DNA from 3 places in the Paenibacillus sp. FSL H8-0283 genome. Region 1 is predicted to be linked to each of the others. Evidence: predicted binding sites of a transcription regulator. Region 1 holds the regulator's gene; each other region holds the start of a gene.
What was found. The regulator Rex, encoded in region 1, represses fermentation and respiration genes when NADH is low (regulators of the CRP and FNR family bind a similar motif). The targets are predictions, from matches to a motif close to TTGTGAAATATTTCACAA.
Positions count from the first base shown of each region.

Region 2: MHI52_RS28755 (formate/nitrite transporter family protein) is a predicted target of Rex. The motif match lies at 2,426-2,443, and genes of this name have one in related genera.
Region 3: MHI52_RS15455 (cytochrome ubiquinol oxidase subunit I) is a predicted target of Rex. The motif match lies at 2,549-2,566, and genes of this name have one in related genera.

Region 1 is NZ_CP150295.1:4,289,105-4,293,398, forward strand. Features, by position in the region: gene MHI52_RS19045 (amidohydrolase) at 1-1,170, opposite strand, end outside; gene MHI52_RS19050 (redox-sensing transcriptional repressor Rex) at 1,157-1,810, opposite strand; gene dinG (ATP-dependent DNA helicase DinG) at 2,030-4,294, opposite strand, start outside.
Region 2 is NZ_CP150295.1:6,539,472-6,543,765, forward strand. Features, by position in the region: gene MHI52_RS28750 (molybdopterin-dependent oxidoreductase) at 1-1,040, opposite strand, end outside; gene MHI52_RS28755 (formate/nitrite transporter family protein) at 1,466-2,317, opposite strand; gene MHI52_RS28760 (FAD-dependent oxidoreductase) at 2,695-4,056, opposite strand.
Region 3 is NZ_CP150295.1:3,435,604-3,439,897, forward strand. Features, by position in the region: gene MHI52_RS15445 (LysR family transcriptional regulator) at 1-740, opposite strand, end outside; gene MHI52_RS15450 (MFS transporter) at 850-2,244, shown strand; gene MHI52_RS15455 (cytochrome ubiquinol oxidase subunit I) at 2,644-4,008, shown strand; gene MHI52_RS15460 (cytochrome d ubiquinol oxidase subunit II) at 4,008-4,294, shown strand, end outside.

The DNA.
Region 1 (4,294 bases):
GTAGATTGTATGTGAGATCAGGTCTGTATGTGGATAGAAATGTGCCTGTTCAATGTCCAAGGCGATAAAGTCAGCCTTCATGCCGACCTGGAGTGCTCCGGTATTGTTCAAGAAGATAGATTTGGCACCGTATGACGTTCCGAGTAATAACGCTTCGCCTGCTGGCACTGCCGTCGGGTCACCAGATACACCTTTGTGGATCAATGCAGCCAGTCTCATTTCCTCGAACATATCCAGGTTGTTGTTGCTTGCCGGTCCGTCTGTTCCGAGTGACACGGTAACTCCTGCTTTCAGCAACGCAGGTACCCGCGAAACACCGGAAGCGAGTTTCAGGTTACTTCCCGGGTTATGGGATACAGCCACATCATGACGGGCCAGAATCTCAATCTCTTCGTCATTCAGATGCACCGCATGTGCAACCAGGGATGGACGAGAGAAAAAGCCCAGTTTCTCCAGATGTGCCACAGGACGCAGTCCATAATCAGCCACGTTCTGCTCGACTTCACGAAGCGTTTCCGACATATGTGTATGAAGGGGAAGGTTTAGGTCGTTCGCGACCTGCACAAGCTTCTCTATGTAGTCAGGAGGGCATGTATATGGTGCATGTGGCGAGATTACGGTTGTAATGCGACCATCTGCCTGTCCATTCCACTCACGCGCAAACGCAGCCGACTCCTCCAGCTTCCGCAATTGTTCTTCCTCCGAGCACAACCCGATTACACCACGTGCCAGTGCTGCTCTAACGCCGGATTGCTCCACAACTTTGGCAACTTGATCCATGTGATCGTACATGTCCAGGAAAGCTGTAGTTCCGCCTTTCAACATTTCAAGCACCGATAGCGAAGTTCCCCAATATACGTCTTCTGAAGTCATTTTCGCTTCCATCGGCCACATTTTTTCCTGCAACCATACTTGCAATGCAAGATCGTCTCCGTGCCCTCTGAGCAACGACATCGCTGCATGACCATGCGTATTGATCAGACCCGGCAGGAAGAACAGTCCTTTTCCATCCACTTTGGTACAATTTTTGTCTTCATCCGGCAATGTCTCACCAATATGCACAATCTTGTCATTCTCAACAACCATGTATCCGTGGACCACGTTCCATGTTGTGCCGCCTTCATTAACGGCAAATTTGCCGTTGTGAATTACCCATCTATTTGTTGTCATCTTCCTCGTCGTCCTTTCCAGTCTCCAAGTAATAGGCCAAACTAAGCAGATCCGTTGTAAAGTCAGCATGGTGAATGCGGATATGCGGCGGTGTTTTTAGAATGGTTGGTGCAAAATTAAGGATCGCTTCAATTCCTGATTCAATAAGCTGATCGGCTACATTTTGGGCTTCCGTATCCGGAACCGTGATAATTCCGATGCGAATGTTTTCCATTTTAACCGCTTCCGTCAATTCATCCATTGGTTTTACCGTCAAACTGTTGATTTGACTACCTATCTTCGGTCCATATGCATCAAATACAGCAACAATCTTCATGTTGTCTTTCAGATATGCGTTGTAGTTGGACAAGGCTTGACCGAGGTTACCCGCTCCTACCAGAGCTACATTAATTTGCTGATCGATTTTGAGAATGTGACGAATTTTCTCGATCAAATAGGATACATCATACCCGATCCCTTTACGACCAAAATCACCGAAGTAAGCCAGGTCTTTACGAATTTGGGCCGGATTCAGATCCAACCTCTGTCCAAGCTCTTGAGAAGAAACAGTAGCCACCTCACGCTGATGCAACTCGTTCAAATAACGCAAGTAAACAGGCAGACGTCGTACCACCGCTTCCGAAATTTTATCCGATTTCATTCTTGCTCCCCCTTACCAAGGCCACGATAAAATAATAGATGAAAAGATGAGCATTCTGTATAAAACTCAAAGATAAACGTGACATTTTATACAGAATGCTCCTTGTAATTTAGGTTATAAGTTCTTACGTGCAACTGCTTTAATCGGATACGGAAATATCTAATAAAGTTTAACGCCAAACGATAGTGTCATGCAATGATATAACGAACAAAACAACCATTATTTTTGTTCATTAGCAGGTTTTTCCAACCACTCAGTAATTCGTGGAACCATTTGCTCCGTGAGCATATGCTCCATTTTGGGACCAGGTAATGAATACAAAAAGAATTTACCATAATACGCTTCAATCACCCGTGTATCATAAACAATGACAATTCCTCTGTCCTTTGCTGTACGTACCAATCGGCCAAATCCCTGCTTGAAACGAATGACCGCTTGTGGCACGGACAGTTTCATGAACGGATTTTTCTTCTGTTCCTGGAGCAACTCACTCTTGGCTTCCACCAACGGATGATTCGGTGGCTGGAAAGGCAGTCGCACAATAGCGAGACAAGTTAACGCCTCTCCCGGGATATCTACACCCTCCCAGAAGCTACTTGTGCCCAGAAGTACCGTTGCTTTGGCATCTTGAAACCTGCGAGTCAATTTGGAACGACTTCCACTGTCAACGCCTTGCCCAAGCAACGAGATGTCGTTGCCAGACAGTGCCTCCTTCAGCGGATCATAGACCTGTCGCAACATCTTGTATGAAGTAAACAGAACCATCATGCGTCCACGCGTAGCAATTGCCGTCTCTGCGAGTGATTGCACCAGCATATTAACAAAGTGCGCATCACCCACACTTCCCTTCACACTTGGGAAATCACGCGGAATCACCAGAAGTGCCTGATCGCGATAGTTGAAAGGTGATGGCAACATCGACGTTAATAGCCGATTGTTCTCGGCGGCTTCCTGCAAGCCAAGCTGTTCAATCATGAACTGGAATGACTTATCTACCGAAAGCGTAGCCGATGTAAGCACAACACTTTTCTTTTTATCAAAAAATAAATCCTTAAGTTGTGCACTCACATCTACAGGTACGGCATACAGCTGGAGAGATTTGCTGCGGAATTGGCCGCTGGCTTCCATCCAGTACACCGTTTTGGCGTCATCCATACGCATGAAGAAACGTAGATTCTCCTTCAATGTGGTCAGATCTTTCAGCAGTCCTGTAATGTCCGTGATCAGACTATCCGATTGATAATCATCCTGATCCTCTTTCACTTCAAGCAGCAATTTGTCCCCTTTGCGAACCAAATCGCCCAGAGTCACATAGATCTGGTTCTCCAGATCCTGCAACTCCTGCCATTTTGCAGGTTTCTGAGATGCTTTCAGACGCAGTGAAAATTGCCCCGTCTCTCCCGGTGAAGCATCACTTCGTTCAGGCAAGAGACCAAACAAGGCATCGCTCATACGATCCCACAGCTCCTTAACTTCAAGAGCGAGCGGGAACATCTGATCCACCATGGAGCCCCATTGCACCGAATTTTCATGCCCGGATAACTGCGAACGAAGCATAGGTAGCTGACCATTACGACTGTCTTTAAATAGGCGGGTCAGTGTATGAACCAAGGTGAAATATTTCATATGCATTCCAAGATGTTTACCAGCGACATCCTCCAGATGATGTGCCTCATCGATCACAAGACTCTCATAGGCTGGCAGCAGCTGATGCGCGGCTTTCACATCCGTAAATAATTTGGAGTGATTGGTGATTACGATATCAGACAACCCTGCTTCATGTTTGGCACGATGGTAGAAGCATTTACGGAACCATGGACAGGATCTTCCCAGACATGATTCGGATTCACTCTGTACGGTCTCCCAGAAGTCCCCTCCGCGTCCGCTAAGGTTAAGTTCCTCATCATCTCCGGTTTCGGTCTGCGTAAGCCAGACGATCATCTGAGCAGCTGTGAAATAATCCTCTTTCGGTGTGGCGAATTCACGTTTATTGATTTTGTGTTCAAATTTGCGCAGGCACAGGTAATGTCCACGTCCTTTGAATACAGCAGCCTTAAACGGGAACGGAACCACTTGAGTCAGCATCGGAATGTCCCGCTCTCTCAATTGCTCCTGCAGATTGATCGTATGCGTGCTAACCATAACTTTCTGTTCTTGCTTCACACTTTCGTAAATAGCAGGCAACAGATACCCTAGAGATTTACCGGTACCCGTTCCAGCTTCGATCAAGAGATGTTTCTCTTCATCCAGGGCTTGCCTTACACTGCTGAACATCTGAGTCTGCGCTTCACGCTCTTCGTAATGATCCAGCGTATCCTTCAGGTTCTCACGAACCTGGTCCATAAACTGTTCGAAGCTTACACCATCGAGGGGGTTAGCCTCCCGCTCATCGCGTGGTGCACCAATATCGGTCCAATCACTTACATTAAGAGCAAGCTGACGATAATAGGTATGTCCGTCCAGATCCTGAATCGGCTCTGCTTC
Region 2 (4,294 bases), 2.3 Mb from region 1:
CGTTCGAGCGCGTCGCTATTTGTGCTCGCGTAGCTGTTAGTGCGAACGGCACCGCCGCCTTGCTTCAGCCACTGCCCTGTAATGGCAGGCAGACATGCAACGCTACGCACGTTCATCCCCCCATTATCATGGTGCTGGAGGCCATTGCCGATGTGAATATGAGCTGCTTGTGCGTTGCCGTATAGTTCGGCCAGCTCCACAATGGTTTCCTCCGGCACGCCCGTAATGCGTGCAACACGTTCAGGGGTGTAACTGCGGACATGATCACGTAGTGCCTCATGACCTATCGTATACTTTTGCATAAACGCTTCATCCGTTAGTCCCCGTTCGAACAACACATGCATTAATCCTAGCGCCAGTGCACTGTCCGTGCCCGGAAACAGCGGAATAAACCAGTCGCCCCATTGGGCCGTGCGATTGCGATGAACATCGATTACGACGATCTTGGCGCCTTTCTTGCGTGCTTTCTCAGCCAAAACGACCTGATGCATATTGGTACTGACGATATTGCCACCCCACACCAGGATGAGATCTGCATGCTCCGTATCTTCCGGCACTGTTCCCCGATTGGCGCCCATCGTATATTTCCAGCCGGTATTTCCAGCGGAGTTACAGATCGTCTGCTCCAGTACACTCGCACCAAGCGCATTGAAGAAACGCCGATCCATGCCGTCTACGCCGAGAATACCCATGTTACCGTAAAAGCTGTAGGGCAGGATGCTCTCCGGGCCGTAGGTTTCGGACAATGCAGTGAATTTGGTCGTAATCTCACGAATCGCTTCATCCCAACTGATTCGTTCAAACTTGCCTTCGCCTTTGGCTCCTACACGTTTCATCGGATATTGTAGACGCTCGGGGTGATATACCCGCTCGGTCATATTTCTGACTTTATTACAAATGGCACCCTTGGTGATCGGATGATCCGGATTGCCTGCCACCTTCACAATTTTGCCGTTCTCTTTATGTAATAACAGACCACAAGTGTCCGGACAGTCGAGCGGGCACACCGCCGCAAATACACCATTCTCCTGATCGATCATCGTAAGGCTCCCCTCTTTAAAAGCTATCCCTATATCATATCTTCTTCGAGGTTATCGCGCAAAGAGAACAGTATGTTTTTGCTTCATATTCGCCGCTATGGCGGCTTTAAATTATTTTCAAAAAAATGTTTTTGAGTTTGATTCAACTTCAGAATTCAGGGGTAAATTAAAAATAAGGCATTAGGCTAGTGTTTCCCCACTTCCTCCTCATGCCATATCATGGACCACTCCCGAAATTCGCCATGAACAGGTTTCGTTCCCCCGAACCTTGTCATGGCGAATTTATTTTGCGTTAAACTCCAACAAGAACCCCATACAAAAAAACGATCCCACCCTGCTCCATCACAGCATATTCGCCATGAACCGAGCAAGATCAGAATCGTCTTCACTTCTAATATACGTGTATCCATACCTCGCTGTGCCCTCTATGCTTGTTTGCTCAACATTACTCTAGCCTCCGTCTCCATAGGTTCGATCGACGTCGCCATCTCTGGTTTCACTTTTGGCTCGGCTTGGCGCAGGTACACCACCCAATAGGCTGCAGCTACAAACAGAGCACCACCAGTCAGATTCCCGAGCCATACCGGAATGAAATTCATCACATATTGACCCCACGAATAATGTCCTTCGAAAATTGCCGCCGGGATGAGGAACATATTGGCCACAACGTGCTGGAATCCAATCGCCACAAATGCCATCGTTGGAAACCAAATGCCCAGTACTTTGCCACTCATCGTATCGGATGCATAAGATAACCACACGGCCAGCGCGACCAGCCAGTTACAGCCGATGCCAGAGATGAAAGCTTGCAGGAAGCCGTCATGCAGCTTATGCCCAGCCATATCCACCACTTTTGCCAGATATACACCCTCTCCGGTCAGACCAAGCACATGTCCAAACGCGTACGCGACAAACAAAGCTCCAACAAAATTACCAATCGTCACTAAGGTTAGATTTTTCAACATACTACCCACAGATAATTTTCGTGCAATCGTTGCAAGTGGAACTGCCATCATGTTGCCCGTCAGCAGCTCGCCACCACCTATGAGTACCAAGATTAATCCAACCGGGAACACTGCTGCTCCAATCAGATTGACCAGACTCCCCCACTCTGCTGGCGCAGAAGCAATTACCCGAATATCCAATAGAAAACCCAGCGCAATAAAAGCCCCTGCCAGAAAACTAAGCACCAGTACAGAAGACACCGGATATTGAGCCTTCTTCTTGCCTGTTTGCGCCGTATATTGTGCAACCTCAAGAGGTGTTTTTGCTGCCATATCATTCATCCTCTCCTTCATTGTTCATCATTGGATAAAACCATCTGAAATTCATTAGTTATGCGTTGAATACCACATCCTAATTGTATCTCGGTCCTAAACATAACTTTGTGCAAATTATCACAATGTTACTTAAAAAGATACTTTAAGAGTGTCTTGGAATAGTTATGACAGCAAGAGTGTAGTAAGGCCTTTTGTAGCTAAAACAACAAAAAAGAAGACTGACGATATACTCGCCAGTCTTCTCTTTCCTTTATAATCGTCCGCCTTGTTTCGTAATCTTGGCAGTTATCGTACACCTCTTATTTACGGACAAGCATGACTTATCTTTGTATGGCGTTTATCAAGATCGCTGTTAAACCATCTATTCTGCTTCCTTACACCATTGCTGGTGCTTTTACTTCAATTGGAGGCAGTGCTTGCAGACCCGCCGTGTTCAGGAAGTTCCACGGTTTGTTGTAATGTGGCTGGAAGAAAAAGTCGATGAAGGCCAGCTCATCTACGGTCATGTTGTTTTGGATGCAGACCGAGATCGTATTAATCGATTGGGTCAGATCAACCTGAGACATCACCTGTGCTCCGACAATTCGACGAGTAGCCTGCTCATATACCACTTTAAGCAACAGTTTCTCAGCCGTTGGCATAAACTCCGGACGGTAGCTGTCTTCCAGTACGACAGATTCAACAATCAGGCCTTCGTCAGCAGCAGACATTTCCGTCATCCCTGTACCCGCGATATTTTGCTCATAAATTTTGATACCCGATGTGCCTTGTGTACCCATATACGGTGTTGTAGGACGAACTAGGTTACGGGCTACAAGTGTACCCATCCGCACGGCGTTGGTTGCCAGTGGAATGTACGCTGCTTTGCCTGTTGGGTTGTAATGAATAGCACAGCTGTCACCCGCAGCGAAGACGTCTTTTTGACTCGTTTGCATATATTTATCCACGATGATTGCGCCGTTTGGCAGCATATCCACTTGGCCTTTGAGCAGCTCTGTATTTGGACGGAAACCAATGCACAGAATAACCAGATCGGTTTCGAACTCTCCTTTGGACGTGATCACCTTAGTTACTTTGCCATCTTCACCAGTAAACTTCTGTACCGTTTGACCAAGAGCCAGCTTGATGTCGCGTCCAGTCAACGTATCTTCAATCGCATCCGTGAATTCAGGGTCCAAGTATTTGTTCAAAATACGGTCCACACTGTCGATCAGGGTAACTTCCTTGCCGTTCATCTGGAAAGCCTCAACCAGTTCTACGCCGATATATCCTGCACCTACAACGGTAACACGTTTGGCATCTTTGGCTTTTTCAATAATCGTGTTGGAATGATTGTAGTTTTTGCAAAGTAAAATGTTGTCCATCTCGATGCCTTCAAGCTTCGGAACGACAGGCCATGACCCCGTTGTCACGATCAGTTTGTCAAACGTATCTTCAAATTCTTCCCCGGTTTGCAGGTTTTTAGCCTGAAGAGTATGGCCCTTGGCATCTACTGCTGTTACTTCATGAAGCATCTTGGTTTCAACACCAAGCTCTGCCAGTTGATTAGGCGAAGAATAGAACAAACCGTCAGGGTCTTTCACAACCCCACCTACGTAGAGCGCAATGCCACAAGATAGGAAGGAGATATTGTCATTGCGCTCATACACCGTGATGGTAGCATCCGGGTACAATTTGGCGGTATTTACGATGGCTGCGGTTCCTGCGTGTGTACATCCGATAACTGCGATTTTCATTAAAAGTTCCTCCTCGAAATATATAAATGAGTTTGAATATAAGGTTGTTATGGTTGTGAAACATTTCACTTCTTGTTCGAAACTGTGTATGTGATTTATTTCACTTTATACACTCATTATAATGTGATATTTTTCACATTGCAATAGGTTGAGCAAAAAAAGTTTGTCGAAGGAGGTCATTTCCCTGTATTTAAGCCTTTCTTCCCTTCATTGTATTGATTTCATTGTCCCCGGATTT
Region 3 (4,294 bases), 850 kb from region 1:
CGCTCATGGGGGTTTCTGGCTGTGCTAGGTATAAACGCGAGACCGATCTCCGCCTCCACAAGGGCTGTTAATCTTGCAGGCTCATCACCTTCATATACATACTTCGGTAGGAAACCAGCGGATTGACATACGGAATCTACCATATCACGAACCCCATACCCTTGCTTCACCCCAACAAACCGCTCATCCTTAAGCTCGGTTAATTGAATGCTGCTTCGGTCTGCATATCGATGACCCATAGGAACAGCGACTACAATCGGGTCGTCATATAGTATCTGACATTTGATATCGTCACCTTCAATCGGAGGGGAGGAGAGGCAAAAGTCCACCTCGCCCCGATGTAGGAGTCTGGACATGTTTTCTAACGAAACCATTTGCACATGGAACTGAATATCCGGCTTGTTTTTTCGGAATTCCCGGAGTATACCTGGCAAAGTACTTGCCGTAGTCACCGCCAATTGCAGTGTACCCTGATCCGGGTTGGAGAGGTCAGCAATTTCCCGCTTTCCTTGTTCCAGTTCAAATAAGGCTTTTTCAGTTCGCTGAAGAAATGTTCTTCCAAAGTCGTTTAGTCGCAGCTTTCTCCCGATTCGATCAAATAAAGGGACTCCCAGGTCGTCCTCTAATCGTTGTATCGTTTTGCTCAGGGAGGATTGCGTGACATGCAGCTTTCCCGCAGCTTCCGTAACATGTTCGCATCGGGCCACCGTCAGGAAATATTTTAGTTGAAGAAGCTCCATTTGCACCATCCCTTCATTCCTTCTAGTTCATCAAATCATAACATATAATGCGTTGGAATAAATGAATACGTTCAAGTAAGATAACAGCAGAAGAGAGAGAGGTGCACCAATGAACGTTCGAAATAAAGGATTGATGTTAGCTGTTGGACTCGGAATTATGTTGAATCCGTTGAATTCCTCCATGATTTCGGTGGCAATCTCCAGGTTACAACAAGTGTATCAACTTAATTTTACAGCCGTTTCGTGGATTATTTTATCATTTTACATTGCCAGTGCTGTCGCTCAACCCGTCATGGGCAAGTGTAGTGATTTGTTTGGCCGCAGGAAGATCTTCCTCATGGGTCTTGTTATTGTTTTTGTATCGTCCATGTTAGCTCCGTGGTCTCCCAGTTTTTCGTGGCTCATCGTATTCCGGATTGTTCAATCAATTGGCACAAGCATGATGGTGGCCGTCGGAATGGCGATTGTCAGAATGAACGTGACTGAAAAACAAGCCTCCGCCTTGTCCACCTTGGCTATATTCCTTTCTGGAGCGGCTGCAATTGGACCTTTTATTGGTGGAGTATTGATTCATTGGTGGGACTGGCACAGCATATTCTTCGTTAATATTCCGTTTGTCTTGGTGAGTTTTTGGTTCGCCTGGAAAACAATCCCGAAGGACGAGCAATCTCCGTCTATCTCTGGTCACATGTCCATTCGGCAATGGCTTGCGTTAATTGACGCACCAGGTATCCTGATGTTTACGGTAGCTTTGGTGACTCTGCTCATCGGTTTACTTTCAGTAAATTCCACAGGAGATATTTCAACATGGCATCTGCTGACAGGGGGGATCGGGTTAATCGCACTCGTCATGTTCTTCCGACATGAATTAAAAGCAGCCACGCCTTTTATCCCTCTGCGAACGTTTGCCTCATATCCGGAGATGAATTGGGTGAATGTGCAATACATGTTGGTGAACATCCTGTTTTACGCACTTTTTTTTGGAGTTCCTACGTATTTGAAGCAGGTACGTCATCTCAACGAAGTTCATACAGGAATGAGCATGCTAGCTTTGGGGTTATGTTCGGTCATTATTGCTCCGATCGCAGGGCGCTGGATTGACAGATCAGGATCACGGCCAGCTCTGATCGTATCCGCTTCTTTAATGACATTTGGCTCTATATTAATCGTTGTTATGAATGAAACTTCTCCAATCTTCATAATCATTGTTGCCTTAGCTTTATTTGGCATAAGTAACGGCCTAAACGCGGTCGGTATGCAAGCAGCACTGTTTAAAAGCACACCCAAAGAAATGATTGGAGTCGCATCGGGTATTTTTAATACATCACGCTACCTGGGGACCATTTTATCGTCGTTATTGATTGGAATTGTTATGGGGGATACATTCAATGTGACAGGATTTCAGATGCTTGGAATCATCCTTACGGTATTAGCTGCATCACTGATCATCATGAGCGTACGTAACGAGGCAGGTGTGGCGAGTCCGGAGCAAGTAAGCAAGTAAAATAGAGAATCTGCCGTGCAATAACACGTTTACACCCAATGAATCAATAGCTCCATTGGGTGTATTTTTTGATTTTCACCAAGTTGTCAGAAAGAGTTGATCCTTTCTTGAACGTTTAGGGTAGAAGACGTGTCTTTGATTGAATTAGGTAAAAATAAAGATATAATAATTTTGATTAATAGGTTTCGTTAGTACTTTAAGTGCATCAATATCAGATTTTAATAGGCATCCAATGATTGTTATTATCGGGGGCCTACAGGAGTAAACGCATTATAGGTGTGGCAAGATATCGTCATACCTAACTTTGTGAAATTTTTCGCAATTCTGCATTGAGCTTGGCCAAATCTGATATTGAATGTTTCTAAATTAAACAGAGTTTGAAAGGAGGCAACACAAAGAATGGCTATTGATACGGTTTTATGGAGCAGGCTAGTGACTGGTTTGACGCTCGGGTTCCACGTGATTTTTGCAACGCTTGGTGTCGGCGTACCTTTGATGATTGCTATTGCAGAGTTCATCGGCATTCGGAAGAAGGATCACCATTACATACTTATGGCAAAGAGGTGGTCCAGAGGGTTTGTCATTTCTGTCGCGGTTGGTGTCGTGACAGGCACAGCGATCTCACTACAGTTGGCCTTGGTATGGCCGAATTTTATGAAACTTGCCGGGAATGTCATTGCACTGCCACTATTTATGGAAGTATTTGCATTCTTTTTTGAAGCAATATTCCTGGGCATTTATCTGTACACGTGGGATCGGTTCAAAAATCCGTATATCCACTGGTTGCTGACTATTCCGATTGTCGCCGGGGCAGGCATGTCTGCTGTTTTTATTACAACAGTGAACGGCTTCATGAACCAGCCTGAAGGTTTTGTCATGGAAGCAGGTCAATTCATGGCAGTGAACCCCGTGCAAGCGATGCTGAATACAGCGACGTTCTCCAAAGTGTTCCATGTATTAAGCTCGGCTTATCTGACAGGAGCTGCTCTGTTAGCAGGAATAGCAGCCTTTGCGATGCTGAGAAAAGGAGTGTCAGCCTACCACAAAAAAGGCTTGAATCTCATGATGGCCGTTGTGCTGGTATTCAGTTTGTTAAATTCTTTAGCTGGAGATGTGTCTGCCAAGTTTTTGGCTGAGCATCAGCCGGAGAAGCTCGCAGCTGCCGAGTGGCATTTCGAGACGGAAAGCGGCGCGGATTTGATTTTTTTGGGATGGCTGAATGCAGAACATGAAATTATAGGCGCTCTTCATTTGCCGAAACTGCTCAGTTTCCTTGCCTTTGGAGACTTTAACGCCGAGGTAACCGGGCTGAACGAATTTCCACCAGATGAACACCCGCCCTTACTTGTGCATTATTTGTTTGATCTAATGGCTGGTATTGGATTCGCTCTGCTTGCTATATCAAGTCTGTACTTCCTGTTTGTATTCTGGAAGAAACGTAATCAGTTTAACAAGTGGATGCTACGTATGGTTGCACTGAGTGCACCGCTTGCTTTTCTGGCCGTTGAGATGGGTTGGTTCTATGCAGAGATCGGGCGGCAACCATGGATCATCCGAGGTTATATGCGGGTAGAAGAGGCCGCTACTTCTTCACCGAGTGTGAGAATTTTATTTTTCGTCTTCTTGCTTCTCTACATCCTGCTAGGCGTTATGTGTGTCGTCGTACTGAGACGGTTGTTCAATAACAATCCTGCTGAACTCGAGATGGAGAAATGGTTGAAGGAGCAGCATGATCAATCAGCCAAGAAAGGGGATCAGGCCTGATGAGTTATGAATTAATTGGTATTACGGTACTCTGGCTGTTCTTGTACGGCTATCTTATTGTAGCTTCCATTGATTTTGGAGCAGGTTTCTTTGCCTTTTATGCACGCCTGACAAAGCAGGATCATCTAATTAATCGTCTGATCTCCCGTTATCTATCACCGGTCTGGGAGATCACCAATGTATTCTTTGTCTTTTTCTATATTGGCATCGTTGGATTTTTCCCGGACACGGCCTATTATTATGGCTCCGCGCTGCTTGTTCCAGGAAGTATTGCCGTCATTTTACT